2 regions of the Shewanella decolorationis genome follow, and region 2 is predicted to be linked to the other one. Evidence: predicted binding sites of a transcription regulator. Region 2 holds the regulator's gene; the other holds the start of a gene.

Region 1 (15,796 bases), 350 kb from region 2:
AATTAGTCGTCAGCTAAAACAGTGGGATACAAAAGTAACCCACCATCAACACATTCCAAGCTTGTTAACGACGCTCTCGACCACTGAGCATCAGTTCGATTATGTGTTATTGAGCTGCCATGGATTTAGCAATTCTAACCAATTGCTCGGTACCTTAAACCAAGCTAAGGGTAAGACGGATTGTTTAATCGTACTGTTCGATTGCCAAGAACAAGATATGCTCAGCCAGTTTATTCGCCCCAATGCCGATGTAGTATTGTCACTGCCCGTAAGCGAACACCAACTGGCGCGCAATATGCTGTATCCACCGATGGAATATGACATTTTACCTCCCGTGGCGATTGCTGTACCTGCTGCACGCCAATCCCTCACCGTATTGGCGGTGGATGATAACTTTGCCAATCTAAAACTGATTGAAACCTTGCTCAATGAACTAGTCACAACCGTTATCGCCGTTAACAGCGGTGAAGAAGCAGTCAAACAAGCCAAGAATCGCACCTTTGACCTTATCTTTATGGATATCCAAATGCCGGGCACCGACGGCATCAGCGCGACTAAGCAAATTCGCCAAGGGTCGATGAACCGCAATACACCCATTATTGCCGTGACCGCCCACGCGATAGCAGAGGAACGTGAGCTGATATTAGGTAGCGGTATGGATGGTTATTTGCCTAAGCCTATCGATGAAGCCGCCCTCAAAGCGGAGATAAACCGCTGGATCACTCGGCCCAAGTTCACCCATTTCGATTTACATACCCTCAACTGGGATCTTTGCTTAACCCAAGCTAACCATAAGTCGGATTTAGCTTTAGATATGCTGCGCATGCTATTGGATTCCTTGCCTCAAACTGTCTCGGCTATTGAGACGGCGCTGAGTCAGAACGATCAAGCGAGTATGCTGACAACCGTTCACAAACTTCACGGTGCCAGTTGCTATTGCGGTGTGCCAACCACACAGCGATTATGCCAAGAGATTGAATCGGCATTGAAACGTGATGCCCGCGTCGAAGATCTCGAACCGGAAATACTAGAGTTACTTGATGAGCTAACTAAGGTAGAATCGGCGGCAAAACAAGTGCTATCACAGCTATCAGCGGAAATAACAGATGACCAAAAAAACGGGCTTCTTTAAGCGTTTAAAAGCGCTAGAACTACCACAGAAAAAACTCTTTGCCATTGCTCTTTGCCAACGAATGTTACCAAATTACCAATTGTTTTCAGAGGTTTGTGAGTTTGGCGATCCTGCGGTATTAAGCACTGTGCTCGATCTTCTTTGGCAATCCCAGTACGACAACAAGCTAAAATTCAACATCGATGTGCATCTGCAACGCTTAGAAGATAACACCCCAGAACCTGCCGATTTTGATAGCTATGGCGTATACCCAGCGATGGACGCCGTAGTTGCGCTCTCGACATTACTTGGTGCGATTCAGACCAACCTTGAAGAAGATATCACCAATATTAGCAAGTTATCCTCAAGCACTGTGGCGAACTATATCGAGACTATCAGCGATGTGGATTTAACCGATGATGCCTTAGATGACTACGTCTTCGCCCATGAAGTGATGGAAGAAGAGCGCGAACTGCAAAATACGCTGCTGGAAATCATCGAAGAAAATCCTAAGATCACCGCCGAGTTGGTGAAAGGTTTACGCAAAGAGATTATCGAAGCCGGTGTATCGAATATCGGCATTAGCGTGGCCTAAATAGGAACAGGCTACCTAAGAGACTTGGCTTTTAGGTAGCATCTTATACTGGGGAATACTGCACGAGGGGATAGGACTTAGCTAGGCATCCATTCAATATGAGAAAACTCGTTTACCAAGGATTTATCTTAACCAATAGCGAAGGCCGCACCGATACCTGGAAACTCACCATAGGTGAGCAGAGCCGTATTGGCTCTTTGTTTGAACTGCGCCGTTTAGTCAGTTACTACCTTGAACTGGGGATTGTGCCCGCCACCCGCGCTAGCCTTCAAGAGGCGAAACAGACCCAAAACTCCATGAGTAAAAATCCGCTAAAACCACGCAAACGCTAACGAGCTTACGCCATCGAAAACAGCTCGGGCGCCTTAGACTGCATAAACTCGATAAACACTTTTACCTTTAGCGGCTGCTGACTTCGCTGATGATACAGAATCGATATTCTGCGCTGTTCACCTATCCATTCGGGCAAAAGCACTTTTAACTTTCCCTCTTTAATCTGCTGTTTTACAAATAATTCAGGGCCATAGAGTATACCGCCGTGATCGAGTGTCGCCTGAATCGCCCCGTGCAAATCAGTGAGCGTAAGCTTTGTCGGGCCATTAAAATAAAACGACTCGCCATTCGGGTGCTTTAAGTGCCAGTTAAACAGTGGCCACACCTTAATTAACTGATGCGCTTCAAGATCATCGGGATGGGTTAACTTAGGCGCCGAGGCTAAATATTCTGGCGTCGCAAACAAACAATAATCAAGCTCGCCTAAGGTACTCGACACCCAAGAGGAATCGGGCTGGGCACCGCCCACTATCGCCACATCAATCCCTTTATCAATTAAATCCACCAACTCATTGCTTTGGGAAATATGTAGGCGAATATCGGGATATAAACGCCCAAACTCGTTCAGTGCACGGATAAAAATGATGGAAATAATCGAAATCGGCGCCGCAATCCGCAATGTCCCTTCGGGTTTATCACTTCCGACACCGCTGAGTTCATCAAATTGGGCAATGACACTCTGATAACGTTGGAATAATGCTAGACCTTCTTCGGTTAATCGCAGCTTACGGGTGCTACGCATAAACAATTGCTTATCTAGCTTTTCCTCAAGCTTGGCCAGCTTGCGACTCACTGTGGCGATGGGCATGTCGAGCTCTTTAGCCGCTTGGGAAAAACTCCCCGCATTCACTAAATGCACAAACAGATAAATTAACTGTAGCTCGCCGCCTACATCATCAGCCATTTTCAATCCCTATCATTTATGTCAGTGCCAGCATCCATAACGCGCACTAACTCATTGTGTTTTAAACGTAGAATTATTCATTTCTACGACCATAGCGCAATAGCTCTTAGGGAGAATGCTATGCTATTTTGCTAACAAATTTACTGCGCTAGCGCCGATTATCATTAATTCGCTGAAATAACATCCCAGCCGACTTCGCCTTGACGGCTTGAATGAAATCAAGCATCACTAAGGCTATCTCGTGGGATAAGCAACACAAAAGGATGAGTGAGGGTCATGACCATTTTAACCCCTCTGTTTGCCGTCTTCGGGATCATGCTACTGGGCACACTTGTGCAAAAACTGCGCTTTCTCCCAGTAGAAACAGACCAAGTACTCAATCAATATGTTTACTATATTGCGTTTCCTGCCATCCTATTGATAGCACTGGCACAGCAGCCGATTGAAGACATTCTGCAATGGAGATTTATTGCCGGATACAGTGCCGCCATGCTGGTGATTTACCTCATTTGTATTAGCATCTCCCTACTGGTTAATCCTAAACAACATGCAATTGCCGCCGTGCGCGCCTTAAATGCGACTTTTGGTAATACCGCATTTATCGGTATTCCACTCCTTATCATCTTATTTCCCCAGCAACAAAGCGCCTTAGTTGCCGCTGCGATTGCCAGTTTATTGTCCGTGCTCATGTTTGCCGTGGCCTTGGTCTCGCTAGAACTCGCCACCAATAAACAGCGACAACATCACGCCGCGGTGATCATGCTGCTAGCCGTGGTGAAAAACCCAATTGTAATCGGTTGCTTTATTGGTGTGGCTATTTCGGCATTAGGGATAACTCTCCCCTCCGGTTTGGCAATGATGATCCAGCAGATAGGCAATACGTCCAGTCCCTGTGCCCTCTTTGCCGTCGGCATGGTATTGGCGAAAGCCATGCGCTACCAAAAAGATAGCAAGGTCTTTAGCCTGACAAACTTTATCGAACTCAGCCTTATCAACCTGTTTAAACTTATTCTGCAACCCGCCTTGGTTTACTTCATGTTAAAAGGCTTGGGTGTCACCGGTGACTACCTCGTTATGGGTGTCATACTTAGCGCCTTGCCCACGGCGGCAAGCGTCTATCTTTTGGCCCAACGCTATAACACCCAGGCCTCCAGCAGTGCCCAAGGGATACTCTTTGGCACTATAGTGACCTTTTTCAGCCTACCCATTCTGGAACAACTTGTTAAAATCTATTCATAAACAACTAATTAGATTTTATAACAAAGCGACATGTCGAATATTCACCCAAAGTTACTTTACTGTATATAAATTCAGTATATACTGTTTATCAATACAGTGATTTGGTAAGTTTTTCGACAGGAACTCACTATGCTTTGCCAACTCAGCATCAACAATTTCGCTATCGTACGTTTCCTTGAACTGGACTTTCGCCCCGGTATGACCAGCATTACCGGTGAGACTGGCGCGGGTAAATCTATTGCCATCGACGCCCTTGGCTTGTGCCTAGGTAACCGTGCCGATGCCAGCAGTGTTCGCCCTGGCGCGAGCAAAACCGAAGTCAGTGCCCGATTTTCACTCGAGGATGTGCCTCTGGCAAAACGCTGGCTCGAGGATAACGATCTCGAACTCGATGATGAGTGTATTCTGCGTCGAACCATTGGCAGTGACGGCCGCTCACGCGCCTATATCAATGGCAATCCCGTTCCTTTGACTCAGTTAAAATTACTGGGGCAATTACTTGTAGGGATCCATGGCCAACACGCCCATCATGCCATGTTAAAGAGTGAACACCAGCTCACCTTACTCGATAGCTACGCCAATCACAGACTACTGATAGACGCAGTGGCGGCAAGCTATCAGCGCTGTAAACAAATCGAAGCCGAACTCAAGCAATTAGAAGCCTCCCAGCAGGAACGTATCGCCCGTAAACAACTGGTGCAATATCAAGTTGAAGAGTTAGATGAGTTTGATCTTAAGGTGGGAGAGTTTGAAGAGATTGAACAGGAGCACAAACGTCTCGCAAACGGTACCGAATTGGTCGATAGCTGCCAAGCCAGCCTGTTTTTACTCACAGATGGTGAAGAGAGCAATATCGAGTCACTGCTGAATAAAGCCGTCAGCCTTGCAGAGAATTTGCAAAGCTATGACCCCGCATTAACCAATGTCAGCACTATGCTGAACGAAGCGCTTATTCAAGTGCAAGAGAGCGCTGGCGAATTGCAGCACTACCTAAGTAAACTTGAACTCGACCCCGCGCATTTTGCTTATTTAGAGGAAAGGCTCTCTAAAGCCATGCAACTGGCCCGTAAGCACCATGTCAGCCCAGAAAAATTAGCCGAGCATCATCTCGCCCTCAGGGCCGAACTCACCACACTCGATGATGATGAAAATAAGCTAGAAGATATTCAACGCCAAGTGGAGGCCAGTAAAGTGGCCTACCTCGCTAACGCACAAAAGCTGAGTCAGAGCCGCGCCCGTTATGCAAAAGAGCTGGATAAGTTAGTGACTCAATCCATCCACGAACTCAATATGCCTAAGGGTAAGTTCACCATTGAAGTGAATTTCAACCCAGAGATCATGTCGATGAACGGCAGCGATAATATTGAGTTTATGGTTACCACCAACCCAGGTCAGCCGTTACAACCTATATCTAGGGTTGCCTCAGGCGGCGAATTGTCACGTATAGGCCTTGGTATTCAAGTGATTACCGCGAAAAAGGTTGCCACACCGACACTCATTTTCGACGAAGTCGATGTGGGTATATCGGGCCCTACTGCTGCTGTAGTTGGACGTATGCTACGCAGCCTTGGCGAATCGACCCAAGTATTGTGTGTGACCCATTTGCCGCAAGTTGCAGGTAATGGTCACCAGCATATGTTTGTGAACAAATTCAACAAGGCGGGAAGTACAGAAACCACTATGATGCCTTTGGATAGGGAGCAACGTATCCAAGAATTAGCCAGACTTCTTGGTGGCGATACAATTACTGCTAACACTCTCGCTAATGCACGAGAATTATTACAGTAAGAATACACTAAGCCAAATATTCCACGTCATAACCAATGCCTTATCTACATCAGATAAGGCATTGGCATTTATAGGGTAACGAACTTTAGTTTGAGTTAACTAGGGCGTGTTGACGTTTCAGTTTTTTGCAGCAATTTGGCTGGCGTTTATGCAAGGCAACGTCCGTACTGTGTAGTTATTCTACATAAACGGACGATAACGCGGCAGAAACGCCAGCCAAATGCTGCCCGAAGGATTCGTCTGGCAGCCCTTGCTCTTACTTTCTGTCATAAGAGCCGCTCATCATTTGAGTAGAATCACGACACATCATTCCTCGTTTCGTGAGCAAGTGCTTGCCAGAACGAAGAAAATCTAATCTCGAAACGTCAACAAGCCCTAGATGAATAACCAAAAAGAGATTATTGGCTAATAAGGACAATCACTTGCAAACAAACGAGAGCGAAAATCCCTGCCAGTACATCGTCGATCATAATGCCAAAACCGCCTTCGACCTTGGCATCGAGCCAACGGATTGGCCACGGCTTGATGATGTCAAAGAGACGAAAAAGCACAAAACCAGCAATTAACCAGAGCACTCCGGCTGGCGCCGCAATCATAGTGATTAATAGACCTGCGACTTCATCCCAAACAATTGCACCATGGTCATGTACGCCCATGTCCTTCGCAGCCTTATCACAGATATAAATCCCCGCGAGTACGCACACTAAGGTCACGGCTAAATACCAACTCAAGGGCAATTGCGCCAACAACAAATAGAGCGGGACGGCCGCCAAGGTACCAAAGGTGCCGGGCGCCTTAGCCGCTAAACCGCTGCCAAAGCCTAATGCTAAAAAATGGATCGGATTTTTAAGAGACAGGCGCGACAGCGCCTGATCTTGGGATAACAACTTCATTAAAAGTGCTCAAAGCCATGATATGGCGGCGTAAACGGCTCACCATTGAGTTGCAACTTAAGTTTACTGCCCGCACAGATTTGCCCAACCCGCACAAACTTAGTTCCTGCGTGACTCAGTGCTGTTTCTAACGCACCTTTTTGTGCCTCTGGCACGGTAAAGAGCAGTTCATAATCCTCGCCCCCCGTTAGCGCATAACCTAAGGCATGCTCTTCGCTCACGGTATCTTGCATCGCGCGGGACAACGGAATCGTGCCCACATCCACAACCGCGCCTACCTGCGATGCTTTGAGGATATGGCCAATGTCGGAGATAAAACCGTCGGATAAGTCGATAGCACTGGATGCTAAAGATCGTAATGACTGACCCGCTAACACTCGAGGCGTCGGACGATAATGGCGATTAATTAAGAACTCTTTATGCTCCGCACGTGCATGTTGCACACCGCGGATCAAATCCAGCCCTAATGCTGAATCGCCTAGCGTACCGGTCACATAAATCCAGTCACCCGCTTTTGCACCGTGACGAGTCAATGCCTTACCCTGCGGCACTTGGCCATGCACGGTAATATTAATGGCTCTAGGGCCGCGAGTAGTATCGCCGCCAATAAGGGCAATGCCGTAATACTCAGCCGCTTCGAAAAGTCCCTCACTAAAACCACTCAGCCAGGCTTCGTTAACCTCTGGCAAAGTAAGCGCAAGCGTCATCCAAGCAGGCTCAGCACCCATGGCCGCTAAATCAGAAAGATTCACGGCTAAGGCTTTGTAACCTAAAGCTTGAGGGGGGATATCGGGGAAGAAGTGAACGTTTTCGACTAAGGTATCGCAGGAGATGGCGATCGACTTGTTTTCGGCGGGCTGCACTAGGGCGCAATCGTCACCAATACTCAATTTGACATCACGGCGCGTTGGGCCGCGGTGATTGAAATAACATTCAATAAGTTGGAATTCTTTCACTGTACAGTTTGGCGCGACTCACATCGGCCACCTTTGTTAGCAATGAAAAACGGTATCCTAAGATACCGTTTGTCCTTATTACTTACGTGCAACCAGTTTGTCGAGTAATCCATTAACAAACTTATGGCTTTCATCCGCACCGAAAGCTTTAGCCAGTTCAATCGCCTCGTTAATCGCGACTTTGAACGGCACATCTTTACGGAAAGTCAGCTCATATGCCGCTAAGCGAACTATGGCCTTCTCCACTGGCGACACCTCATCAATGGGGCGGTCTAAGTGTGGAATGAACAACTCATCCAGTTGGGTTTTCTTAGTTGCTACGCCTGCAAATAGCTCACGAAAATAAGCTACATCAACACCGTCGAGGCTCTGTTCAGTTAAAAACTCGTGCTCGACATCGGCAATATTATTCCCGCTTAGTTGCCATGAATAAATGGCTTGTACGGCTAAACGGCGGGCCTTGCGGCGCTCAGAAGGCTTCATTATGTTTCCTACTATTACAACTGTTGTTCAAGCTGTTGCAGAACATTGACCATTTCAAGCAGGCTTAGTGCAGCTTCGCCGCCCTTGTTACCCACTTTAGTACCTGAACGCTCAATGGCTTGTTCAATGGTATCTGTCGTCAATACACCGAAGGCAACGGGCAGATCGAACTCTAATGCGATTTGAGCTAGACCTTTGTTACATTCACCTGCAACAAAATCAAAATGAGGTGTACCACCACGGATCACAGCACCAAGTGCGATGATACCGTCAAACTTACCACTTGCAGCAACACGACGTGCAGCCAGCGGTAACTCAACCGCACCAGGTACACGGACAACAGTGATGTTTTCATCACTGACTTGGCCAAAACGTTTCAGCGTGTCAAGTGCACCTTCAAGCAGGCTCTCAACTAAAAAGCTGTTAAAACGCGAAATTACAATCGCAACTTTGGCATTCTTCGCTTCGATATTACCTTGAACTACGTTCATTTTCTTACCTAATTTAGCTAAAGCACCCAGCTTGGGCGAAAAGTGGCGACATGATACCACAGTCAAACGCCTACAGCCTTATGCAAATGATAGAAATGGTTAATTTTACCTTAGTGCAACATCTAATTAAGCTTAGCCTGTTACTCCGCCACGTATTCGGTCACTTCAAGACCAAAGCCTGAGAGTGAATGGTAACGCTTAGGCGAACTTAAGAGTCGCATTTTAGTTACTCCAAGGCTGGCAAGGATTTGCGAGCCCACACCCACGCGGCGTGAAGTGCCTTGCCATTTTGCAGGAGCGGGAGCCTGACCTTGATCTTCCGCTTCAAAGGCTTTGACTTTAGCGAGAATTTCACAGGTATGCTCTTGATTGCCCAGCAGCACCAACACTCCACCTTCGGCAGAAATCCGCGCCATGGCTTTTTCAAGCGGCCAGCTACGCTGCTGATCGCGCTCAGAGTGAAGTAGATCGTTAAACGTATTCTGTAAATGTACCCGCACTAAACAGTCAGGCTTCACCTCGCCTTTCACTAAAGCAAAGTGTAATTGATTGTCGATAGTATCCCTAAAGGTCACCATATCGAACTCACCAAAACGGGTTGGCAGTTTGCATTTGGCTTCACGCACAACGGTCGTTTCTTTGGTGTTACGGTATTCAATCAGGGCCGCAATAGTGCCGATTTTAATGCCATGTTTTTCAGAGAAAATCTCTAAATCAGGGCGGCGAGCCATAGTACCGTCTTCATTGAGGATCTCAACAATCACCCCTGATGGTTCAAGCCCCGCTAAACGGGCTAAATCACAGCCTGCTTCAGTGTGACCAGCGCGGGTTAACACGCCGCCGTCCTGCGCCATTAATGGGAAGATATGACCAGGCTGAACTAAATCCGATGCCTTGGCATCTTTAGCCACGGCTGCTTTCACCGTCACCGCGCGATCGTGGGCCGAAATCCCGGTGGTTACGCCTTCTGCCGCTTCAATCGATACCGTAAAGTTAGTCGAGAACTGCGCATTATTGTTAGTCACCATCAAGGGCAGGTTTAACTGCTGGCAACGGGCTTTAGTCATGGTTTGGCAGATGAGCCCACGGCCGTATTTCGCCATAAAGTTAATCGCTTCAGGCGTCACCAACTCGGCCGCCATAATCAGGTCGCCTTCGTTTTCTCTGTCTTCGTCATCCATCAAAATAACCATTTTGCCTTGACGAATATCCTCGATGATCTCTTCTATACTGTGCAGCGCCATTGTAGGACCTTTATGATTTTACTGTTGTTATGAAATTCTATACCTAAGTGAGCTAAGTGCCAGTGCCCTAACGCACAAAGCCAGCACGGGCTAACATTTCCATGGTCACCCCACCGCCTTGGGTTTCTTTAGTATCAAAGCGCATTAAACGCTCTAAATAGCGGGCGATTAAATCCACTTCAATATTCACCTTATCGCCGGCTTTCAAATCTACCAGTGTGGTTTCACCCGCCGTATGAGGCACTATGGTTAAACGAAAACGGTGTCCATCGACCTCGTTTACCGTCAGGCTCACGCCATCGATGGTGATAGAACCTTTATGGGCGATATAGCGCGCCAGCTCAGTTGGCGCCGCTAACCAAAACTCAATCGCTTGACCACGAGCAAGACGCTGCTCTACGGTGGCAATGCCATCCACATGGCCGCTCACCATATGCCCGCCAAGGCGAGTTGTCGGGGTAACGGCTTTTTCAAGATTGACCTTAGTACCCACTTTATAGTTTGCAAAACCTGTGAGACTGACAGTTTCAGCCGACACATCCGCCACATAGCCATCGGCTAATTGTTGCACCACAGTCAAACATACACCGTTGGTGGCGATACTGTCGCCTAAACGCACATCGCTTAAATCCAGTTTGCCACTGGCGACCGTTAAACGAATATCATCGCCCTTACGTTCAAGCTTTCGCAGCGTGCCAACGGCCTCAATAATCCCAGTAAACATGGCTAACTCACTTATTTGCTAGAGATGGATTGGACTCGAGCCTCAAGGTAAAACGCATATCCGCGCCCACTTTACGCTCATCGACCAGTTTGAGGGTCGGAATATCGGCCATCATTTGATAATCGGGTAATTCGAGTAGATTACGTCCTTGTGCTCCAAGGATTTTCATCGCTTGATACAGTACTAACTCATCGGCTAATCCCACGTCGATAAAAGCACCCGCTAAGGTCGCACCCGCTTCGATAAGCACCTGATTACAGCTTTTGCCTAAATAGCTTAAGAGTTCGGGTAGCGAGATTCGACCATCAATCGCCGGTAATTGAAGACAAGTCACATGGGCCGGCAACTGCGCCACAAAGGCTGGTGAGTAAGGCTCAGTTGAGACTAATAAAATCGGCGATTCAATCGCAAGCAAGGCTGCCGTAATCGGCAAGCGGCAACGACTATCTAAAATCACCCGCAGCGGCTGTAAAATTTGCGCCTCACTCAATTGCGAGCTAAGACTGCCAAGCTCTGAGTAGCGCACATTGAGCGAAGGGTCATCGGCCAGTACGGTTTCAATCCCAGTGACCAGTGCGCAGGCGCGCAAACGTAAGCGCTGCACATCGCGGCGAGCTTCGGGGCCTGTAATCCACTTAGAGACACCGTTGGATAATGCGGTTTTACCATCGAGACTCGCGGCAAGCTTTACCGTCACCCAAGGTAGACCCGACTCCATGCGCTTCATAAAACCAAGATTTAAAGCGTAAGCTTGGTCGCGATGTAAACCGACATCCACTTGAATGCCCGCATCGCGCAGCATTTGAATACCGCGACCACCGACCTGCGGATTGGGATCTTCAACCGCCACCACCACACGTTTTACACCTATGTTGATCAACGCCAAGGCGCAGGGCGGCGTACGACCATAATGGCTGCAAGGCTCTAAGGTGACATAGGCGGTCGCGCCACGGGCAAGCTCGCCAGCCATGCGCAGTGCATGCACCTCGGCGTGGGGCTCGCCGGCTTTTTGATGATGACCTTCACCGACAATCTGATTATCTTTTACGATAACGCAGCCCACACTGGGATTGGGGCGAGTGGTATAAAATCCTTTGCGAGCCAGTTGTATGGCTCGGCTCATCATCTGGTTATCGAGTTCTGACCAATTCATATAAACCCTATGAAATCTTGAGGAAGCGTGCCCGAATGCGGCGCATAACGAGGCGCTAACCTAAGCGCTAACCTAAGATAACCCATGTTACTTTTGCAGTTTCGCAATCGCCTCACCAAATTCGGAGACGTCTTCAAAGGCGCGATAAACCGAGGCAAAACGAATATAGGCAACCTTGTCTAGGCTCATTAACTGTTCCATCATCAAGTTACCTATCATCTCGGATGGCACTTCACGCTCGCCAGTCGCCCGCAGCGTTGACTTGATTTTACTTAAGGCCTGCTCGATTTCATCCATAGACACGGGGCGCTTTTCGACCGCGCGTAACATGCCTGCTTGCAGCTTTTCTTCATCGAAGGGTTGGCGCGTACCATCGCGTTTAATCACCCGTGGCATGACTAATTCGGCGCCTTCGAAGGTGGTAAATCTTTCGTGGCATTCGGTGCATTCTCGGCGACGACGCACTTGATGGCCTTCCGCCACTAATCGGGAATCGATCACTTTTGTATCTGTCGCGCTGCAAAATGGACAATGCATTGAGCCTCCTGCCGTGAATGGAATAAAGCCTATCTTGCTTAAACCGAGCAGGTTTAAGTCTAAGATTTTAGCAATAAAAATGGCCGCTTAATGCGGCCATGGGATTTTATCCTATTTATCGGCTGAGGTTAACCACCTAAGAGTGACACCCTAAGCAGTTGTGAACTCAGCCGCCATATTCAGATAAATTAACGAATTAACCGTAAACAGGGAAACGGGCGCACAGTGCCAATACTTGGCCTTTTACGCGCTCGATAACCGCCGGGTTGTGGGCATCGTCGAGGATGTCACAGATCCAACCGGTTAACTCTTTCGCTTCAGCTTCTTTAAAGCCACGGCGAGTGATCGCAGGCGTACCAATACGCACACCAGAGGTCACGAATGGAGAACGTGGATCGTTTGGCACAGAGTTTTTGTTTACTGTGATGTTTGCGCTACCTAAAGCGGCATCGGCTTCTTTACCCGTCAGGTCGCGACCAATTAAGTCCACCAGCATTAAGTGGTTGTCAGTACCGCCAGAAACGATCTTGTAACCGCGCTCTAAGAACACTTCAACCATGGCTTTAGCGTTCTTAACCACTTGTTGTTGGTAAGCTTTGAACTCTGGCTCTAAAGCTTCTTTGAAGGCGACCGCTTTACCCGCGATAACGTGCATCAAAGGACCGCCTTGACCGCCTGGGAATACCGCTGAGTTCAGCTTTTTGTATAGCTCTTCATCATCGGCAGCAGACAGAATGATACCACCACGAGGACCGGCTAAGGTCTTGTGAGTGGTTGAGGTCACAACGTGAGCGTGTGGCACTGGGTTTGGATACACACCAGCGGCGATAAGACCCGCAACGTGCGCCATGTCGACAAACAGGTAAGCACCGATTTTGTCTGCAATTTCGCGCATTCTTGCCCAGTCAACGATGCCTGAGTAAGCAGAGAAACCACCGATCATCATCTTAGGCTTATGTTCAACCGCCAGACGTTCCATTTCGTCGTAGTCGATTTTGCCTGATTCATCGATGCCGTAAGGAATGATGTTGTACAGTCTACCGGAGAAGTTTACAGGTGAACCGTGGGTCAAGTGGCCACCATGAGCGAGGTTCATACCTAAAACGGTATCGCCTGGTTTTAACAATGCCATGTAAACGGCGCTGTTTGCTTGAGAACCTGAGTGAGGTTGTACGTTTGCGTAAGTCGCACCAAACAGTTGTTTTGCACGCTCAATCGCTAAGGTTTCAACTACGTCCACATACTCACAACCACCGTAGTAACGCTTGCCTGGGTAACCTTCGGCGTACTTGTTGGTTAATTGTGAACCTTGCGCTTGCATCACGCGTGGACTGGTGTAGTTTTCAGAAGCAATCAGCTCAATATGCTCTTCTTGACGCAGAGTTTCGTTCTGAATTGCGTTGAACAGTTCCGGATCATAATCTGCGATATTCATATCTTTTTTCAGCATTGCTTACTCCAGCTGCCAATTCTTGTAGGTAGGGTTGCGCGGTATTCTACTCGTAACGAGCCGACAATCCCAGTCTCTGAAACATGAAAATCCTACAGTTTTACCTTGAACTCGCCTCAATGCCGAGTTGAGTTCGGCGCACAATCGAGTAGAATTAGCCGCATCATTAGTCACTTATAGATGCAGAAAAATGGCTCAGTTTGTTTACAGCATGCTGCGGGTGGGCAAGGTTGTTCCTCCTAAGAAGCAGATCCTTAAAGACATTTCCTTAAGCTTTTTCCCCGGCGCAAAGATCGGTGTGTTAGGTCTTAACGGTTCTGGTAAATCCACCCTACTGCGCATCATGGCCGGTATCGATACCGAAATTGAGGGTGAAGCGCGTCCAATGCCGGGCCTGAAGATTGGTTACCTGCCACAGGAACCGAAACTCGACCCAACGCAAACCGTACGTGAGGCGATTGAAGAAGCGGTTTCTGAAGCCAAAAATGCCCTCAAACGCTTAGACGAAGTCTATGCCGCTTACGCGGATCCCGATGCAGACTTCGACGCCCTTGCCAAAGAGCAAGGTGAACTCGAAGCGATCATTCAGGCGCAGGACGCCCACAATCTGGACAACATCCTCGAGCGTGCGGCGAACGCCCTTCGTCTGCCAGATTGGGATGAAAAGATTGAAGTCTTATCGGGTGGTGAGCGCCGCCGTGTGGCGATTTGCCGTCTGCTGCTGGAAAAGCCAGAGATGCTGCTACTCGACGAACCGACCAACCATTTGGACGCCGAATCAGTCGCTTGGCTCGAACACTTCCTGCAGGAATACTCGGGCACCGTGGTGGCGATTACCCACGACCGTTACTTCCTCGACAATGCTGCTGGTTGGATTTTAGAACTTGACCGTGGTGAGGGTATCCCATGGGAAGGCAACTACTCTTCATGGCTTGAGCAAAAAGATGCTCGCTTGAAGCAGGAATCGGCCGCTGAAAGCGCGCGTCAAAAGACCATTGCAAAAGAATTAGAATGGGTTCGCCAAGGTGCGAAAGGCCGTCAGTCTAAGGGCAAAGCCCGTATGGCGCGCTTCGAAGAGCTGAACACCACAGATTACCAAAAACGTAACGAAACCAACGAGCTGTTTATTCCGCCTGGACCACGTTTAGGTGATAAAGTCATCGAAGTGAAGAACTTAACCAAGTCCTATGGTGATCGCGTGCTAATCGATAACCTGTCGTTCTCGATTCCTAAGGGCGCGATCGTCGGTATTATCGGTGCCAACGGTGCAGGTAAATCGACCCTGTTCCGCATGCTGTCTGGCAGCGAGCAACCTGATAGCGGCACCATTGAGATAGGTGAAACAGTACAACTGGCGTCGGTTGAGCAGTTCCGCGATTCGATGAATGACAAGAACACCATTTGGCAAGAAATCTCTGGTGGTCAAGACATCATGCGCATCAACAACATGGAAATTCCAAGTCGCGCCTATGTTGGCCGCTTTAACTTCCGTGGTGCGGATCAGCAAAAGATTATCGGTACTCTATCGGGCGGTGAGCGCAACCGTGTTCACTTAGCCAAACTGTTGCAGGCTGGCGGTAACGTACTGCTCCTCGACGAACCAACCAACGACTTAGACGTTGAAACCCTGCGCGCACTGGAAGAAGCGATCCTCGAATTCCCAGGTTGCGCTATGGTGATCTCGCACGACCGTTGGTTCTTAGACCGTATCGCGACCCACATTCTGGACTACCGCGACGAAGGCCAAGTAAACTTCTACGAAGGTAACTACACCGAATACTCGGCATGGTTGAAGAACACCTATGGTGCCGATGTGATTGAACCACACCGCTTAAAATACAAGCGTATGACGAAATAGATTTAGAACCTAACCTTATTTAAGGAGCTTAACTCGA
Region 2 (15,796 bases):
TAAAGCGCCGGAATCTCGCAGTCACGTTTTATGCACTCATATTCGGCTGTAAAACCCGATGGAGTGAACAATATGAAAACCTTAACTAATCTTGCCTTAGTTGCATTTTTAATGACCAGCACCAGTGTGTTTGCTACGGCAACACCCCATGAGCATCACCACAACAATGCAGCGCCACAGGAACAAGCCCAAGCCTATGTTTGCCCTATGCACCCCGAAGTGACAGGCAACAAAGGCGATACTTGCCCTAAATGTGGCATGAACTTAGAGCCAAAAGCGACGACAGAAAAAATGGCTGACGGTGCAATGCACAAAGATCACGCGCACCACTAAGCTAGGCTGGAGATGAGGCATATGAACCAATTTCATAAAGTAAAAAAGCCAGGCCCTAAGGCAGTATTGATACTCAGTAGTTTACTTATGGGTACGCCTTGGTTAACCCAGGCCCAGCTCGTTAATCCTGCCACTCAAGCAGAGACAGGCCAAGAGCATGCGCACGATACTCATAGTGCAAATCAAGTCAAAACCTACACTTGCCCTATGCACCCCGAGGTCGAAAGCCACGAACCCGGTCGTTGCCCTAAGTGCAATATGTTCCTCGTTGAAAAAGAAGAAGAGGAAGAAGCCAGTACTGCCGCACAACATGCAGAGCATCAAGCAGCAAGCCAAAATGCGGCGCAAGTCTTTGATACACCAACCCCCAAAGCGAATAGCTTAGTTAAAAGGCAAAGCTCGGGTGCAACCATTAAATATGTCTGCCCCATGCACGCCCACATTATTAGTGATGTGCCCGGCACTTGCCCTATCTGCGGCATGAATTTAGAAAAGGTTGAAACCGGCGGCAATACTCAGGAAATCAATATTAATGTCTCTGGCAGCATGCAACAGGCGCTTGCACTGAAAGTGGCAGAGGCAAAACGCGATACCCTGTGGAAGTTTGTCGAAACCGTCGGCCAAATTGACTACGACGAGAGTCAGATCAACCATGTGCATGCCCGTGTGACTGGCTGGATTGAGAAGCTGATGATCAAATCGGTGGGCGACTCAGTTAAAAAAGGCCAGTTACTATACGAGATCTATTCACCCGATCTGATTAACGCCCAGGATGATTATCTGTTAGCACTCGATACCGCCAAATCTGCGGGTAACAGTAGCCGTTATCAGGATCTAGTCCGCAAAGCCGGGCTGCGTTTATCGCTGCTTGGTATGAATGAAAAACAAATCCAACAGCTTGCAGACTCACGCAAAACCCAATACCGGGTGCCTTTTTATGCCCAGCAAGATGGCATAGTCAAAGCACTCGATGTGCGTGATGGCATGTATATCCAACCGTCAACCGAGGTGATGTCGGTTGTCGACCTCTCTAAAGTGTGGGTGATTGCCGACGTGTTTGAAAATGAGCAAAGCTGGATTGCCCTGGGTCAAAAGGCCGAAGTCTCAGTCCCCGCGATGAATATCAGCGGTATCGAAGGCACGATTGACTATATCTATCCCGAGCTGGACCCCGTCACCCGCAGCTTAAGAGTGCGCGTGGTGCTGAATAATACCGACATTTCCCTAAGACCTAAGACACTCGCCAAGGTCTCGCTCTTCGGCGGCCCGAATAAAGATGTGTTAGTGATCCCGCAGGAAGCCCTGATCCAAACGGGTAAAGAAAACCGCGTGATAGTTAAACAGGCCGACGACAGCTTCACCGCTAAGGCCGTGACGGTCGGCATGATGAGCCAAGGTAAGGCCGAAATAGTCTCGGGCCTGAACGAAGGTGAGCGCGTGGTGACATCGGGACAATTCCTACTCGACTCCGAGGCCAGCCTCAAGGGCAGCTTAATGCGTTTAAGCAGCGGCCATCAGCACTAGGAGCGGATTATGTTGAAATATATTATCGAGTCCTCGATCAGGCAAAGGCTCATGGTGTTGATTATCGCCATGATGATCACTGTCTGGGGGATACAGGAGCTGCGTAAAACGCCGCTCGATGCCCTGCCGGATTTATCCGACGTGCAGGTGATCATTAAGACCCCTTATCCGGGTCAAGCGCCAAAATTGGTTGAAGAACAAGTGACTTACCCACTCTCAACCGCCATGTTAGCCGTGCCCGGTGCAAAAACCGTGCGGGGTTATTCGATGTTTGGTGACTCCTATGTCTATGTCATCTTTGAAGATGGCACCGACATCTATTGGGCACGCTCACGGGTGTTGGAGTATTTAAGCCAGATCAGCAGTCGCTTGCCCCAAGGGGTGCAACCCTCTCTCGGCCCCGATGCCTCAGGTGTGGGCTGGGTATTTGAGTACGCACTGGTCGATCGCTCCGGCAACTTAGACCTGTCGCAACTGAAAAGCTTGCAAGATTGGTATCTCAAACTCGAGCTACAAAGCGTTGCCGGAGTCTCCGAAGTTGCGACCGTTGGCGGCATGGAACAAACCTATCAAATCGTGCTTGAGCCGGACAAAATGGCAATTTACAAGCTCGATATCGCCGCCGTTAAGCAAGCGATCGATAAAGCCAACAGCGAGGCGGGCGGCTCTGTAGTCGAAATGGCCGAAGCCGAGTACATGGTGCGCGCTAAGGGTTATCGCCAAACCTTAGAGGATTTTCGCGAAATTCCGTTAGGGATCACTAGCCCATCGGGCACAGGTTTGTTGCTTAAGGATGTTGCCACCGTCCGTAAAGGCCCGGCTTCTCGCCGTGGTATTGCCGAGCTAGATGGCGAAGGCGAAGTCGTGGGCGGCATTGTGGTCATGCGTTACGGTGAAAACGCCCTCGCGACGATCGATGCGGTTAAAGCCAAACTCGAAGAGTTAAAAACCGGTCTGCCTGACGGCGTGGAAATCATTCCAACCTATGACCGTTCGCAGCTGATCCAAAAGTCCGTCGATAACCTGTTCAGCAAAGTGGTCGAAGAAATGCTGGTCGTGGGCTTAGTGTGTCTGCTGTTTTTGCTGCATGCCCGCTCAACCTTAGTGGCCGTTATCACCTTGCCGCTGTCGATTCTTATCGCCTTTATCGTGATGAACAAAATGGGCGTGAATGCCAACATCATGAGCCTTGGCGGTATCGCCATAGCTATCGGTGCTGTGGTTGACGGCGCCATAGTTATGATCGAAAACCTGCACAAACATTTGGAGCATTTTAAAGCCGAGCACGACCGAGAGCCTTCGGTAAAAGAGCATTGGCGCATTGTAACTGAAGCCTCGATTGAAGTCGGCCCAGCACTATTTTTCTCGCTGATTATCATCACCTTAAGCTTTGTACCGGTCTTCGCGCTAGAGGCGCAGGAAGGACGCTTATTCGCACCGCTCGCCTATACCAAAACCTTTGCCATGGCGGCGGCCGCGTTTTTATCTATTACCTTAGTACCCATTCTCATGGGTTACTTTATCCGTGGGAAAATCCCAAGTGAGCGCAGCAACCCCATCAGCCGCGTGTTGATTGCCCTGTATCAACCAGCATTAAAACTGGTGCTTAAGTTCCCTAAAGTCACCATTGTGCTTGCCTTAGTCGCATTGGCGAGCGCTTGGTATCCTATGACGCGCATGGGCAGTGAGTTTATGCCCGCCCTAGAAGAGGGGGATTTACTCTATATGCCAACGGCACTGCCTGGGATCAGCGCCAGTAAAGCCGCCGAAGTGCTGCAACAGACCGACCGTTTGATTAAAACCGTCCCTGAGGTAGCCCGCGTATTTGGTAAAGTCGGCCGCGCCGAAACCGCCACCGATCCCGCGCCACTGACCATGCTCGAAACCACGATTATGCTTAAACCCCATGAAGAGTGGCGTGAGGGCATGACCTTAGACGGCATCATCAATCAGCTGCAACAAACGGTAAAAGTGCCCGGCCTAACCAACGCTTGGGTACAACCGATTAAAACTCGTATCGATATGCTGTCGACGGGGATTAAAACCCCCGTGGGGATTAAGATCACTGGCGCCGATGTCAATGAGCTACAAACCCTAGGCGCTAAGATTGAGGCCATCTTGAGTAAAGTGCCACACACTAAATCGGCCTACGCCGAACGCAGTGGTGGCGGTCGCTATATCGATATCAGCCCCAAACTCGATGTGGCCGCCCGCTACGGCATGACGCTTCAGGATATCCAAGATGTAGTACGTTACGCGATTGGCGGTATGGACATTGGAGAGTCGGTTCAAGGCGCGGAGCGTTACCCCATCAACCTGCGCTACCCCCGTGAACTGCGTGACAATATCGAGAAACTGCGCGAGCTGCCAGTGATCACTAAATCAGGGCATTATTTGCCGCTGCGTAACTTGGCCGATATCGAAATTAACGATGGCGCGCCAATGCTTAAGAGTGAGAACGGCCGATTAATTTCGTGGGTATTTATCGATATCGAAGGCACTTCGATTGGTGAATATATCGCCGCGGCAAAAACCGCTTTAGATGAAGAACTCGTTGTGCCGCCCCGTTACAGCTATAGCTTTGCGGGTCAGTACGAGTATATGCAGCGAGTCGATGCCAAACTTAAGCAAGTGATCCCTATGGCACTCGGGGTGATCTTTATTCTACTGATGATGACCTTTGGCTCGACCATGCAGGCCAGCATTATTATGCTCAGCCTCCCCTTCGCCCTCGTGGGTAGCACTTGGTTGTTGTATCTACTCGACTACAACATCTCAGTCGCCGTCGCCGTGGGGATGATCGCCCTTGCCGGGGTCGCCGCCGAGTTCGGGGTGGTAATGTTGGTGTACCTCAATAACGCCATTAAACATCGGCAGGAGAAAAACACTTACCACACAGTCGAGGACTTAAAAGAAGCCTTGATTGAAGGTGCGGTCATGCGTATTCGCCCTAAAGCGATGACAGTCGCAACCATCTTCTTCGGCCTGCTACCCATCATGTGGGGCGCAGGTTCGGGTAACGATGTAATGCAAAAAATCGCCGCACCTATGGTCGGCGGTATGGTCACAGCACCTATACTGTCACTGTTTGTACTGCCAGCACTGTATCTGTTGATCTACGCTCGCCAAATCAATAAAGCAGAATAACTCACTGTTTTAACTAAACATAACCCCTAGCACAATTAACGTTAGGGGTTATGTTTCTTGAATTCGAATTAGCTTTTCAGTCAATATCCTATTCGCGTATTCGGCCATTTCACTGCACAATAGCAGCTTGCAACTCCATATGTTTGTGCCACTGCCATAGCAGAAAGGACGCCAGCGAATGACAGTTTTATTTTCCCTCCACAACAGCACAGGTATTTATCGCCATAGCTTTGGCTTGATGGGGCTGTTGTTGATAGGTTTAACGCCCATCACCCTTCAGGCGGCCCCCGCCTCGGGAGAGTTTGTCGCCAACAAGCGCTGCGAACTGTTTCAGTCCAAAAATAAACAAACCAATCCCGATGATTGGCAGAGCAATATTGGCGAGCGTTATCCCGTCTCCGAAATTTTAGGTAATAGCAGTAATCCAGATTGGCTCAGGGTGCGCACCAATGCCAACAGCTCGCCACTGCGTTGGATAAAAGGTGATTGCGGGCAATATAGTGCCACAGGTACAGCGCCTGCCGAGCCAATTGCAACCGCTCAGCCCACCACTAACGTAGAGCCAGCGCAAACAAGCATCATTAACGAGAGCGCTGCGGTTAAGAGTGAAAGCCAGCAGGAGCGGAGCACGCCAGAAAAACACCAAGGTAATGTGTGCCAAATTGAGGATAACTACGATTCCAATGTGCTCGCCCTAAGTTGGCAGAGCACCTTTTGCGAACTCTATGGCAGCCGTAAACCCGAGTGCCGCGCCTTAAGCCAAACGAGTGATGCGCCTCAGTGGCAACACTTTAGCCTGCATGGCCTCTGGCCGAATCGCCAGCAATGTGACACCCGTTACGGCTTTTGCAGCAGCGTAAAACAACAACCGAGTGATTTTTGTGATTATCCCGAGGTGCCGCTCAATGCCTCCGTTCAAAAAAATCTCGAGGAAGTGATGCCAAGCGCCCGTTACGGCAGCTGTTTAGAGCGCCATGAATGGTGGAAACATGGCACCTGTCGCAACCAAGACCCTAATGATTACTTTTTACTGGCGACTCAGCTGACGCAGGAAGTGAATGCCTCGGCATGGGTACAACAATTTATCCATGAAAGAATTGGTAAAAAAGTGACTCAAAAGGAGCTAAATCAAAGCTTTGATGCCAGCTTTGGCCAAAGTGCACACACTAAGGTCACAGTCCATTGTGCCAAGGGGTTATTAAACGAAATACGGATTAATCTTCCTCAAAATATCAAGCTGTCAGACTCAATCCCAAGCCTGCTTGCCAAAGCACCGAAGGCAAAAAAGACCAATTGTCCTGATCCGTTATTAATTGATATGCCAAACTAACTCACTCTGATAATGCTCACTAACTTTCACTTCACTTTAAGTGAATTATTGCAAAAGTCGCCCCTTGCGCATCGGCAATCACCGCAAAACGTCCCACATCTGGGATATCGCTGGGTGGCACGCATAGTTGTGCGCCTAGCCCCTGCGCCTTAGCGGCAAAGGCATCACAATCTGCCACCATAAAATAGGGCATCCAATGGGCGGGGATCTCGCCCCATTCCGGCATCATTTTCATCATGCCCCCCATAGACTGACCGTCGATTTGCCACTCGGTATAATCGATGCCGGGTACATGACTGGGGAGCGCGGTCCAAGGAAACACTTGAGTGTAAAAACTGGCTTCGGCGCTAGGTTCACGACAAGCCAGCTCAACCCAACACAGGGTATTTTCTTCCCCTTGGCGACGTGAGCCTGGGTGGTTTTTAGCCTGCCACAGGGCGAAGCGCGCGCCTTCGGGATCACTCACCTGCGCCATCACGCCCGCATCACCCACCACATGGGGTCCCATATGTAATTGCCCGCCTGCTGCAAGGATGGCGGCAACTGTGGCTTCGATATCCTTAACCGCAAAATAGATCCGCCAATGGCTAGGGATCTGTGGTTCCGACTCAGGGATTTGATACATGGCACCTAAGTCATCACCGTCGAGGTTGAACAGCGAAAAATGGCCATTAGGAATCGCCATTTCCACCGCATTCCACCCAAACAGCGCGTGGTAAAACGCCTGTGCACCCTGCCAGTCATGGCTCGCCAGTTCGACCCAACAGGCCTGTCCCTGTGCGTACTGAGTAATCCTCATTGCAGACTCCAATCAAACAGATAATGTGTTCGAGTTAAGCTGGAGTTTGAGCAACTGTCCAGTTTTGGCGATAAAAAGATGAATATAAAGAAAAAGCCCTCAATTTGAGGGCTTGATTCGTACGAGAAATACTTAGGAGAACTGCGGCAATAAATTCGCCATCGCGAGTAGATGACAAGCCCCTGTCACCACACCATATAACACCACAAGGATAATTAATGGCGTGCCACCAAAGACTCTAAAACCTTGCTGGTTAGGGAACTGCTGTCTCGATTTATAGGCCATCAGTGCAGGCACGATGACGGCCCACACGGTTGCCGCTAAAGCAGCAAAACCTATGGCAATCAAAAAGCCATCGGGGAATAACAAACCTAAAATGGTGGGTGGCACAAAGGTAACAATTGCGGTTTTCATCCGGCCTGAACGCGAATCATCAAAACCAAATAAATCGGCCAAATAATCGAATAAACCTAAGGTCACACCGAGGAAAGAAGATGCCACAGCTAAGTTAGCAAACAGGGTTAACATGCTGTTTAACCAGCTGCTTTCCATCACTTTCGACAAGGCGCCGACTAACACGCCCATATTGCCGCCTTGGGCAATAATCTCACTAAACTGGCTGCGGGGAATGTTGCCCATAGTGGCGACTAACCAGCAGGCATAAATGATCAGCGCGATGAAAGTGCCGACGAAAATCGCTTTGATGATGGTCGATGAATCTTTGCCATAGTACTTCACCAGACTCGGCACGTTGCCATGATAACCAAAACTTGCCAGACCAAAGGGCAATGCCGCCCACAGATAAGGCATAAAGCTTTGATTGCCATCCGGTTCGAGCAACTTAGTCACATCGATCTCGATCAGTAAGTTACCAATCGCGAGGAAGAAAGTGATGATCATCCCGCCGAGCATTATAGTCGTTATACGATCCACCGCCTTGGTGCTGATCAACACGATACAAGCCAATACGACCGCAAACACAAATCCGGCAACACTCTGGGGTAACTCAATCCCCATGCCCTGCAGGCTATGGTTAACAATCGAGCCGCCGCCACTGATATAGGCGTAGGTTAAGATGTAGAGCACGAAGGCAATCGATACCCCATTTACGATCCGCCAAAACTGACCTAGGGTTTCCTTGGTCAAGGTATCGAAACTCGCCCCCGGCTCGAAATGTAGATTGGTTTCGAGCAGTAACAGTCCCGACATCAACATACAGAACCAAATACCGAGTAACATCAGTACCGAGTAGCCAAACCACATGCCAGCGCCCACAACGGGCAAAGAAAACATCCCCGCCCCGACTGTGGTGCCGGCAATAATCATGGCACCACCGAGCAAAGACTTACCCACCGGCTTATTCTTCGCCGCATTCATATGGTTAGCCATTAAACGATATGCTCCGCGGTCACACTCGCCACTATGGTTTGTCTCACTGAGGCTCGAAGTAAGCTATTGGCTTGATCGCGAATGCGCTCAACGTCGGATTTATCTTCCTTCTCGGAAAAATAGCCTAACTCTTTAAGCTTAACACTCAAGGTGTTATAGAGTTTCTTGTCGTAGAATTCTGGTGCAGTAATTCCATGCAGTGCCCCTAAACGTTGGGCAAGCAGATGGCTTTCAGACTCCAGATCCGAACGCTCCATCTTAGGTCTGTGGGCCAGCAGATTGAAAATAATCGCATAGCGTTGCAAAGTCTCGCTAACGCTTCCGGCCAGCAACAACATTTGGCTAGTGTGCTCAGTCACCACCGACAGCGTATCGCTTTCCTGCACTAAGCCCTGCTCAATAAACAGATCCAGCACTTGATTCACATAGCTTGGCAGATCCTTGATACCCATGAATAACTCCGCCTTCAGTAGCGGGTAGAAGTCACTCACAATTCCCAAAATCTGAGCTCTTGAAATCTGCTTATTGTTGGTTAAACAGCTGGCAATTAACGACGGAATGATAAACAAGTGGATGATATTGTTACGATAGTAAGTCATTGAGATCGCTTGTTTCTCATCAATCGACACTATCTCACCCAGAGGATCGGCATTGATGGAGAACTTATTCAGCTCTAATCCTTGCTGCACTAAGTGCTTGCCATCACCTTCGGCCACTGAAGTAAACGAAGTGTAAGGCACACGCTTAAGCAAAGTTAGGTACAAATCTAACTGACGCTCGAGTAAACAACGCTCAAGGGCATTTTGCTCCGACGCCAGCAACACTAAGCTGGTTAAGGTAATTGAACTGGCGGCAGCAGCATCGTTAATGCGGGTCATCACACGATTCGCTAACACGTTCACCGCTGGGGTTAACCAAGTGGGTTTTTGCTCAGGATCGTCGGCCACTTCAATGCGCCAGTTAGGCGCCGTTTCATTCAAGAAGTTTTGCAGTGTAATCGGCTCACCAAAGTTGACATAACCTTGGCCAAAATTACCTAATTTGCGAATAGCACCAAAGACTTGCCATACAGATTCTTTCTGTTTTTTCTTACCACTCAGCTCCTTGTGATAGGTCGCCACTTCCATCACGTGATCGTAACCTAAGTACACAGGTACTAAGGTGACTGGGCGTTCGATGCCGCGCAGCACACTGTTGATCGTCATGGCGATCATGCCCGTTTTAGGCGCCAATAGACGACCGGTACGAGAACGTCCCCCCTCAGAGAAATACTCCACCGAATATCCCTTAGCAAACAGCTGATCGAGATATTCACGGAACACGGCCGTATAAAGTTTATTGCCGTTAAAACTACGGCGAATAAAGAAAGCCCCTCCACGGCGGAACAGCGGCCCTGCTGGCCAGAAGTTTAGGTTAATCCCCGCCGCAATATGCGGTGGCACCATGCCTTGGTAATACAGAATGTAGGATAACAGCAGGTAATCCATATGGCTGCGATGGCAAGGTACATACACAATCTCGTGACCATCATGGTGAAGCTGGCGGATTTGCTCGGCACCTTTGATATTGATACCGCTGTAGAGCTTGTTCCATAACCAAGTTAAGAAACGCTCGGCAATACGCACTAGACTGTCGGAATAATTCGCTGCAATTTCATCAAGATATTCAATTGCTGTTTCACGAGCTTGGGTTTCTGAAATCTTCTTACTCGCCGCTTCTTCCTGAATCGCCTTGCGTAAGGATTCTGATTTCAGCAGAGAGTGGAATAACGCCTGACGATTAGGCAGCACAGGTCCCGTCATCACCTTGCGCTGACGGCGGAAATGCACTCTCGCTACCCGCGCCAATTTGTGGGCAATCCCCATGTCGGTGCCGTGCTCGTCGGCCATATAACGCAGCGATACCGCATTAGAAAACTGAACAAAGTTGTGGCGGCCTAAAAATAGGATCATCAAGCACTTACGTAACCAAGTGGGGTTCTCGCGCTCAAGCACAGCCGCCTTCATGGTGTCGTCTTCTTTACCCGGAGTACGGCCCCAATAAAGGCTGACAGGCACCAGCTGAATATCTAACTCAGGCTTTTCTTTATGGACGGCCAACAAACGCATAAAACATTCGAGGAATGGCTCATTGCTGGCACGCTCGCCAAACAAAGGCTTACGCCCTTCGAGACAAACGACGCGGGGCGCAACAACGCCATTGACCACGAGCGGCTCGTAGGGGCTTGGCAAACCCAGCTTAGTAGTGATCTCGCTTAACGCAGCAATATCACTCAAGGATTCTGTTTTCATTACATAAGCAAGCGGTCTGGAGGCGTCCAGATTCAGATCGGCAAAGGGATCCTGCGGCACAACAATAGTGTGCACTAAGTGTTTTTGGATCCAGCGTAATGATTTCAACCAAAGAGAGTCTTGTTTAGGCATTATTCTTATGCAATGTAAGTACGTTCATTAGCCCCATAGAATACCAGATTCTAGGGAACATTCGCTAATACTCTCCAATCGCGTTAAAAAGTGGTTAATACTTGCACTACGAATAATACTGTATATACTAACAGTAACTGTATAGAAAAACAGGAAAGAACATGAGACCGTTGACGCCACGCCAAGCCGAAATTTTAGAGCTGATTAAACGTAATATTGCCGAGACTGGCATGCCACCCACCCGGGCCGAAATCGCCACACGTTTGGGTTTTAAAAGTGCAAATGCCGCCGAAGAACACCTTAAGGCATTGGCGAAAAAAGGCTGCATCGAGATCATGCCTGGCACTTCCCGCGGGATCCGCCTCCCAGTTGAGGAAGAAGATAACAGCGAATCAGGCTTGCCACTGATTGGCCAAGTGGCGGCAGGCGAACCTATCCTCGCTCAAGAGCATGTCGAACAGTATTACCAAGTCGACCCCAGCATGTTCCACCCTGCCGCCGATTTCTTACTGCGTGTCAGAGGCGACAGTATGAAGAACATCGGTATCCTCGAAGGGGATCTGCTCGCCGTTCATAAAGTACAGCAAGCGCGCAATGGCCAAGTTGTGGTTGCTCGCGTTGACGATGATGTAACAGTTAAACGCTTTGAAAAGAAAGGGAATCTCGTTTATCTACATGCAGAGAATGAAGATTACTCCCCAATTAAAGTCGATTTAAGTTTCCAAAGTCTAACAATAGAAGGGCTCGCCGTAGGGGTGATCCGCAATGGAGATTGGCTATGAACAAACTACTAGGTAATGCCCCGCGTCACCCCGGTTTATGGCTCGATGCGGTACGCGAAACCAATACAGACTGGCAGCATACGCCTATCATCACTATGCCTACCGAGAGCAAAGGGCGCCAAGAGCTAATGCAACTTAGCAAGCAGTTAGCACAACTGAGCCAACAAGGCCGCTGGGTCGTACTCATCAACCCACCTAGTATTGGCTACAAGCAGTTACTGGCCAGCGCTGGCGTGCGTATGGACCGCGTACTTTTAGTCCATGCGAAAGATGAAGTCGAAACCCTGTGGGCTATGGAAAAAGCATTAACCAGTGGCACTTCAAGCGCAGTAATTACTTGGATCCACTCACTCGATGCCCGTGACAATCGTCGTTTGCAAATTGTGGCCAAGAGCGCCCGCGCCATGGGAATAGTGCTCGAAGGTGTCGTAAATCACTCGACTGCGGACGCGACACTCAAGCAGCCCGCTCACTTTGCCCAAGGTAGTTTTTTTAGCTCTGTTCATTAAAATTTTTGCACTGCGTATTTAGCCTTGAAAGCCGCCTCACCTGTGAATGTGGGGCTTTTTTTGGCAATTTTTCAGACAATTAGAAAAAGAAGTGATCTTGATCAATTTTTAAACAGCAAGTATGGTTGATTTAGGCGAGCATAATATATCGCCCGTTTAGGCAGAAATATCGGCAAATTATCGAATATCTCTTGCCCACACAAGTCGAGAAAATGAGTTAATTCAGCAGTATGTGCCAGTGTGGCTAATACCAGCAGTAACAATACTTAATCAAAAGTAAGCCGCCAACGCACGTTGAAGTCAAAAAAGCTTTTTTGGGAACTGAAGAGTTTGCATAGAGTTGAGACTTACTGTGTTGCTCTTCTTTGTAGTTGCTATTCGCAATTGGCAGAGGAGAAGTCTTGTGAAGCAATGGTTGTATTGTTTACTCGTGGTGCTATTCGCCCCACCGTTGGCCGCATCGGACATGCGGTTCAACATGACCCCCGGCGTAACAGAAATCAGTGGCAAGGTATATCACCTGCACATGACGATTCTGTATATCTGCTGCGCCATAGGCTTAGTGGTGTTCGGCATTATGATTTATGCCATGATCAACCACAGAAAATCCAAAGGCGCGGTCGCGTCTCACTTCCATGAAAGTACAAAAGTCGAAATCGCGTGGACGATCATTCCTTTTGTCATTCTGATCTTAATGGCGATTCCCGCCACAAAAACTCTGATTGCTATGGAAGATCCCAGCAATGCCGATCTTACAGTCAAAGTGACTGGCTCCCAATGGAAATGGCATTATAGCTACTTCGATCAAGATATTGAGTTTTACAGCATTCTCGCAACCCCAAGGCCTCAAATCGAAGGCGCGGAGGCCAAAGGAGAACATTACTTACTCGAAGTAGATAAGCCCCTTGTCCTGCCGATCAATCGTAAAATCCGTTTCTTGATGACCTCAGAGGATGTTATCCACTCATGGTGGATGCCCGCCTTTGCCGTTAAAAAAGACGCTAATCCAGGTTTTATCAACGAGGCGTGGACCCGTATCGACAAACCCGGCATTTACCGTGGCCAATGTGCCGAGCTTTGCGGTAAAGACCATGGTTTTATGCCGATAGTGGTGCAAGCATTGCCCGAAGCCGAGTTCGATGCTTGGGTTGAAGAACAAAAACAAGCCGCCAATGCCGCAGCGCAAGCCGCACAAGCCGCCTTATCGCAAACACTGACGAAAGAAGAGCTAATGGCTCAGGGTGAGCAAGTTTACCTTGGTCACTGCGCGGCCTGTCACCAACCTAACGGTGAAGGTTTACAGGGGGTATTCCCACACCTCAAAGGCAGCCCCATTGCGACAGGGCCTCTGAGCGGCCATCTTGAAATCGTGCTCAATGGTAAAGCGGGTACGGCCATGCAAGCCTTTGGCAAACAATTAACGACCCAAGAAATAGCCGCCGTGATTACCTATGAGCGTAATGCGTGGGGCAATAACACGGGGGATGCGGTACAAGCCAAAGACGTTGACGCCCATAAATCCGGAGGCACCAATAGCGAACCAGTAGCCACGACTCCGCCCCCTGCAACCACCGATGCGCCCGAGGCTGCGACAGAACCCGCCGCCAGTGTCGCCCCCGCGAGTCTCCCCACGCTTAGCCATGATGAACTGATGGCCGAAGGGGAAAAAACCTATGCCACGATTTGCGCCGCCTGCCACCAGCTAACAGGTGCAGGTATGCCTCCCGCCTTTCCCGCCCTTGCTGGCAGCGCAATTGCAACGGGGCCGGTCGCCAATCACATCGACATTGTGATGCACGGTAAACCGGGCACGGCGATGCAGGCATTTGGCACACAACTCACGCCACAACAGCTTGCCGCCATCATTACCTATGAGCGCAATGCATGGGGCAACAATACTGGCGATACAGTGCAACCCGCTGATATTGCTCGCCATGGACAGTAGGGGATTAAGATGAGCACACTGACTCAAGATCAAATTGCCGCCCATGATGAACACCATCACGGTGCACCTAAAGGCATCATGCGCTGGTTACTCACCACTAACCACAAGGACATTGGCACCCTGTATTTATGGTTTAGCTTTATTATGTTTTTAACTGGTGGCGCTATGGCCATGGTGATCCGCGCCGAACTCTTCCAGCCAGGATTACAACTCGTTGAACCTAACTTTTTTAATCAGATGACCACGGTTCATGGGCTGATTATGGTATTCGGTGCCGTGATGCCGGCCTTTACAGGCTTAGCGAACTGGTTGATTCCGATGATGATTGGCGCGCCCGATATGGCGCTTCCACGGATGAATAACTGGAGTTTTTGGATCCTCCCCTTCGCCTTTGCCATATTGTTGAGCTCACTGTTTATGGAAGGCGGCGGCCCTAACTTCGGTTGGACCTTCTACGCACCACTCTCGACCACTTATAGTCCTGATAGCACAGCATTATTTGTATTCTCTATTCATATCATGGGGATAAGTTCGATCATGGGTGCCATCAACGTGATCGTAACCATAGTCAACCTACGTGCCCCCGGTATGACATGGATGAAGTTACCGCTGTTTGTCTGGACCTGGCTGATTACCGCCTTCTTGCTGATCGCCGTGATGCCCGTACTCGCGGGCGCCGTCACTATGGTGTTAACCGATAAGTTTTTCGGTACTAGCTTCTTCGAGGCAGCAGGCGGCGGCGACCCTGTGATGTTCCAGCATATCTTCTGGTTCTTCGGTCACCCCGAGGTCTACATCATGATTTTGCCGTCCTTCGGCATTATCTCCGCCATAGTTCCGGCCTTTAGTCGCAAGAAATTGTTCGGCTATTCATCCATGGTGTATGCCACGGCGAGTATTGCGATTCTGTCCTTCCTCGTGTGGGCGCACCATATGTTCACCACCGGTATGCCCGTGTTTGCCGAGTTGTTTTTTATGTACTGCACTATGCTGATTGCCGTGCCGACAGGGGTAAAAGTGTTTAACTGGGTAGCGACCATGTGGCGCGGCTCACTAAGTTTTGAAACCCCAATGTTGTTCGCCGTAGCCTTTATTATCCTGTTCACTATTGGCGGCTTCTCGGGTTTGATGCTCGCCATCACGCCAGCCGACTTCCAATACCACGATACTTACTTTGTGGTGGCTCACTTCCACTATGTGTTGGTCACGGGTGCGATTTTCTCCATCATGGCGGCGGCCTATTACTGGCTGCCTAAATGGACCGGACATATGTACAGCGAAAAGCTCGGCCAGTGGCATTTTTGGTGTTCGGTGATTTCGGTCAACGTGTTGTTTTTCCCGATGCACTTCTTGGGTCTTGCGGGTATGCCAAGGCGCATTCCCGATTACTCGATTCAATTTGCCGATGTAAACCAAATCGTATCGATTGGGGGTTTTGCTTTTGGGCTATCTCAGCTGATCTTCCTTGTGCTGGTGATTAAGTGCATTCGGGGTGGTGAAAAGGCGCCCGCCAAACCTTGGGAAGGCAGTGAAGGCTTAGAGTGGACTCTACCAAGCCCCGCACCCTACCACTCTTTCACCACGCCACCCGAGGTGAAATAACATGCAAGGCCAA

Evidence for each region. The regulator LexA, encoded in region 2, represses DNA repair genes until DNA is damaged. The targets are predictions, from matches to a motif close to TACTGTATNNNNATACAGTA.
Region 1: the regulator LexA is predicted to act here: its motif matches at 4,240-4,259, upstream of recN (DNA repair protein RecN).

The regions. Positions count from the first base shown of each region.
Region 1 is NZ_CP037898.1:4,149,413-4,165,208, forward strand. It holds gene barA (two-component sensor histidine kinase BarA) at 1-1,132, shown strand, start outside; gene EYR25_RS18550 (YjaG family protein) at 1,107-1,706, shown strand; gene EYR25_RS18555 (DUF3319 domain-containing protein) at 1,805-2,038, shown strand; gene lldR (LysR family transcriptional regulator LldR) at 2,044-2,943, opposite strand; gene EYR25_RS18565 (AEC family transporter) at 3,220-4,182, shown strand; gene recN (DNA repair protein RecN) at 4,312-5,970, shown strand; gene EYR25_RS18575 (phosphatidylglycerophosphatase A family protein) at 6,369-6,863, opposite strand; gene thiL (thiamine-phosphate kinase) at 6,863-7,819, opposite strand; gene nusB (transcription antitermination factor NusB) at 7,898-8,302, opposite strand; gene ribH (6,7-dimethyl-8-ribityllumazine synthase) at 8,317-8,793, opposite strand; gene ribBA (bifunctional 3,4-dihydroxy-2-butanone-4-phosphate synthase/GTP cyclohydrolase II) at 8,934-10,037, opposite strand; gene EYR25_RS18600 (riboflavin synthase) at 10,105-10,761, opposite strand; gene ribD (bifunctional diaminohydroxyphosphoribosylaminopyrimidine deaminase/5-amino-6-(5-phosphoribosylamino)uracil reductase RibD) at 10,769-11,914, opposite strand; gene nrdR (transcriptional regulator NrdR) at 12,002-12,451, opposite strand; gene glyA (serine hydroxymethyltransferase) at 12,648-13,901, opposite strand; gene ettA (energy-dependent translational throttle protein EttA) at 14,092-15,759, shown strand.
Region 2 is NZ_CP037898.1:3,800,015-3,815,810, forward strand. It holds gene EYR25_RS16980 (heavy metal-binding domain-containing protein) at 73-333, shown strand; gene EYR25_RS16985 (efflux RND transporter periplasmic adaptor subunit) at 355-1,857, shown strand; gene EYR25_RS16990 (efflux RND transporter permease subunit) at 1,867-5,004, shown strand; gene EYR25_RS16995 (ribonuclease T2) at 5,183-6,334, shown strand; gene EYR25_RS17000 (VOC family protein) at 6,366-7,133, opposite strand; gene mtr (tryptophan permease) at 7,266-8,522, opposite strand; gene plsB (glycerol-3-phosphate 1-O-acyltransferase PlsB) at 8,522-10,945, opposite strand; gene lexA (transcriptional repressor LexA) at 11,107-11,727, shown strand; gene EYR25_RS17020 (cell division inhibitor SulA) at 11,724-12,236, shown strand; gene coxB (cytochrome c oxidase subunit II) at 12,640-14,181, shown strand; gene ctaD (cytochrome c oxidase subunit I) at 14,191-15,783, shown strand; gene EYR25_RS17035 (cytochrome c oxidase assembly protein) at 15,785-15,796, shown strand, end outside.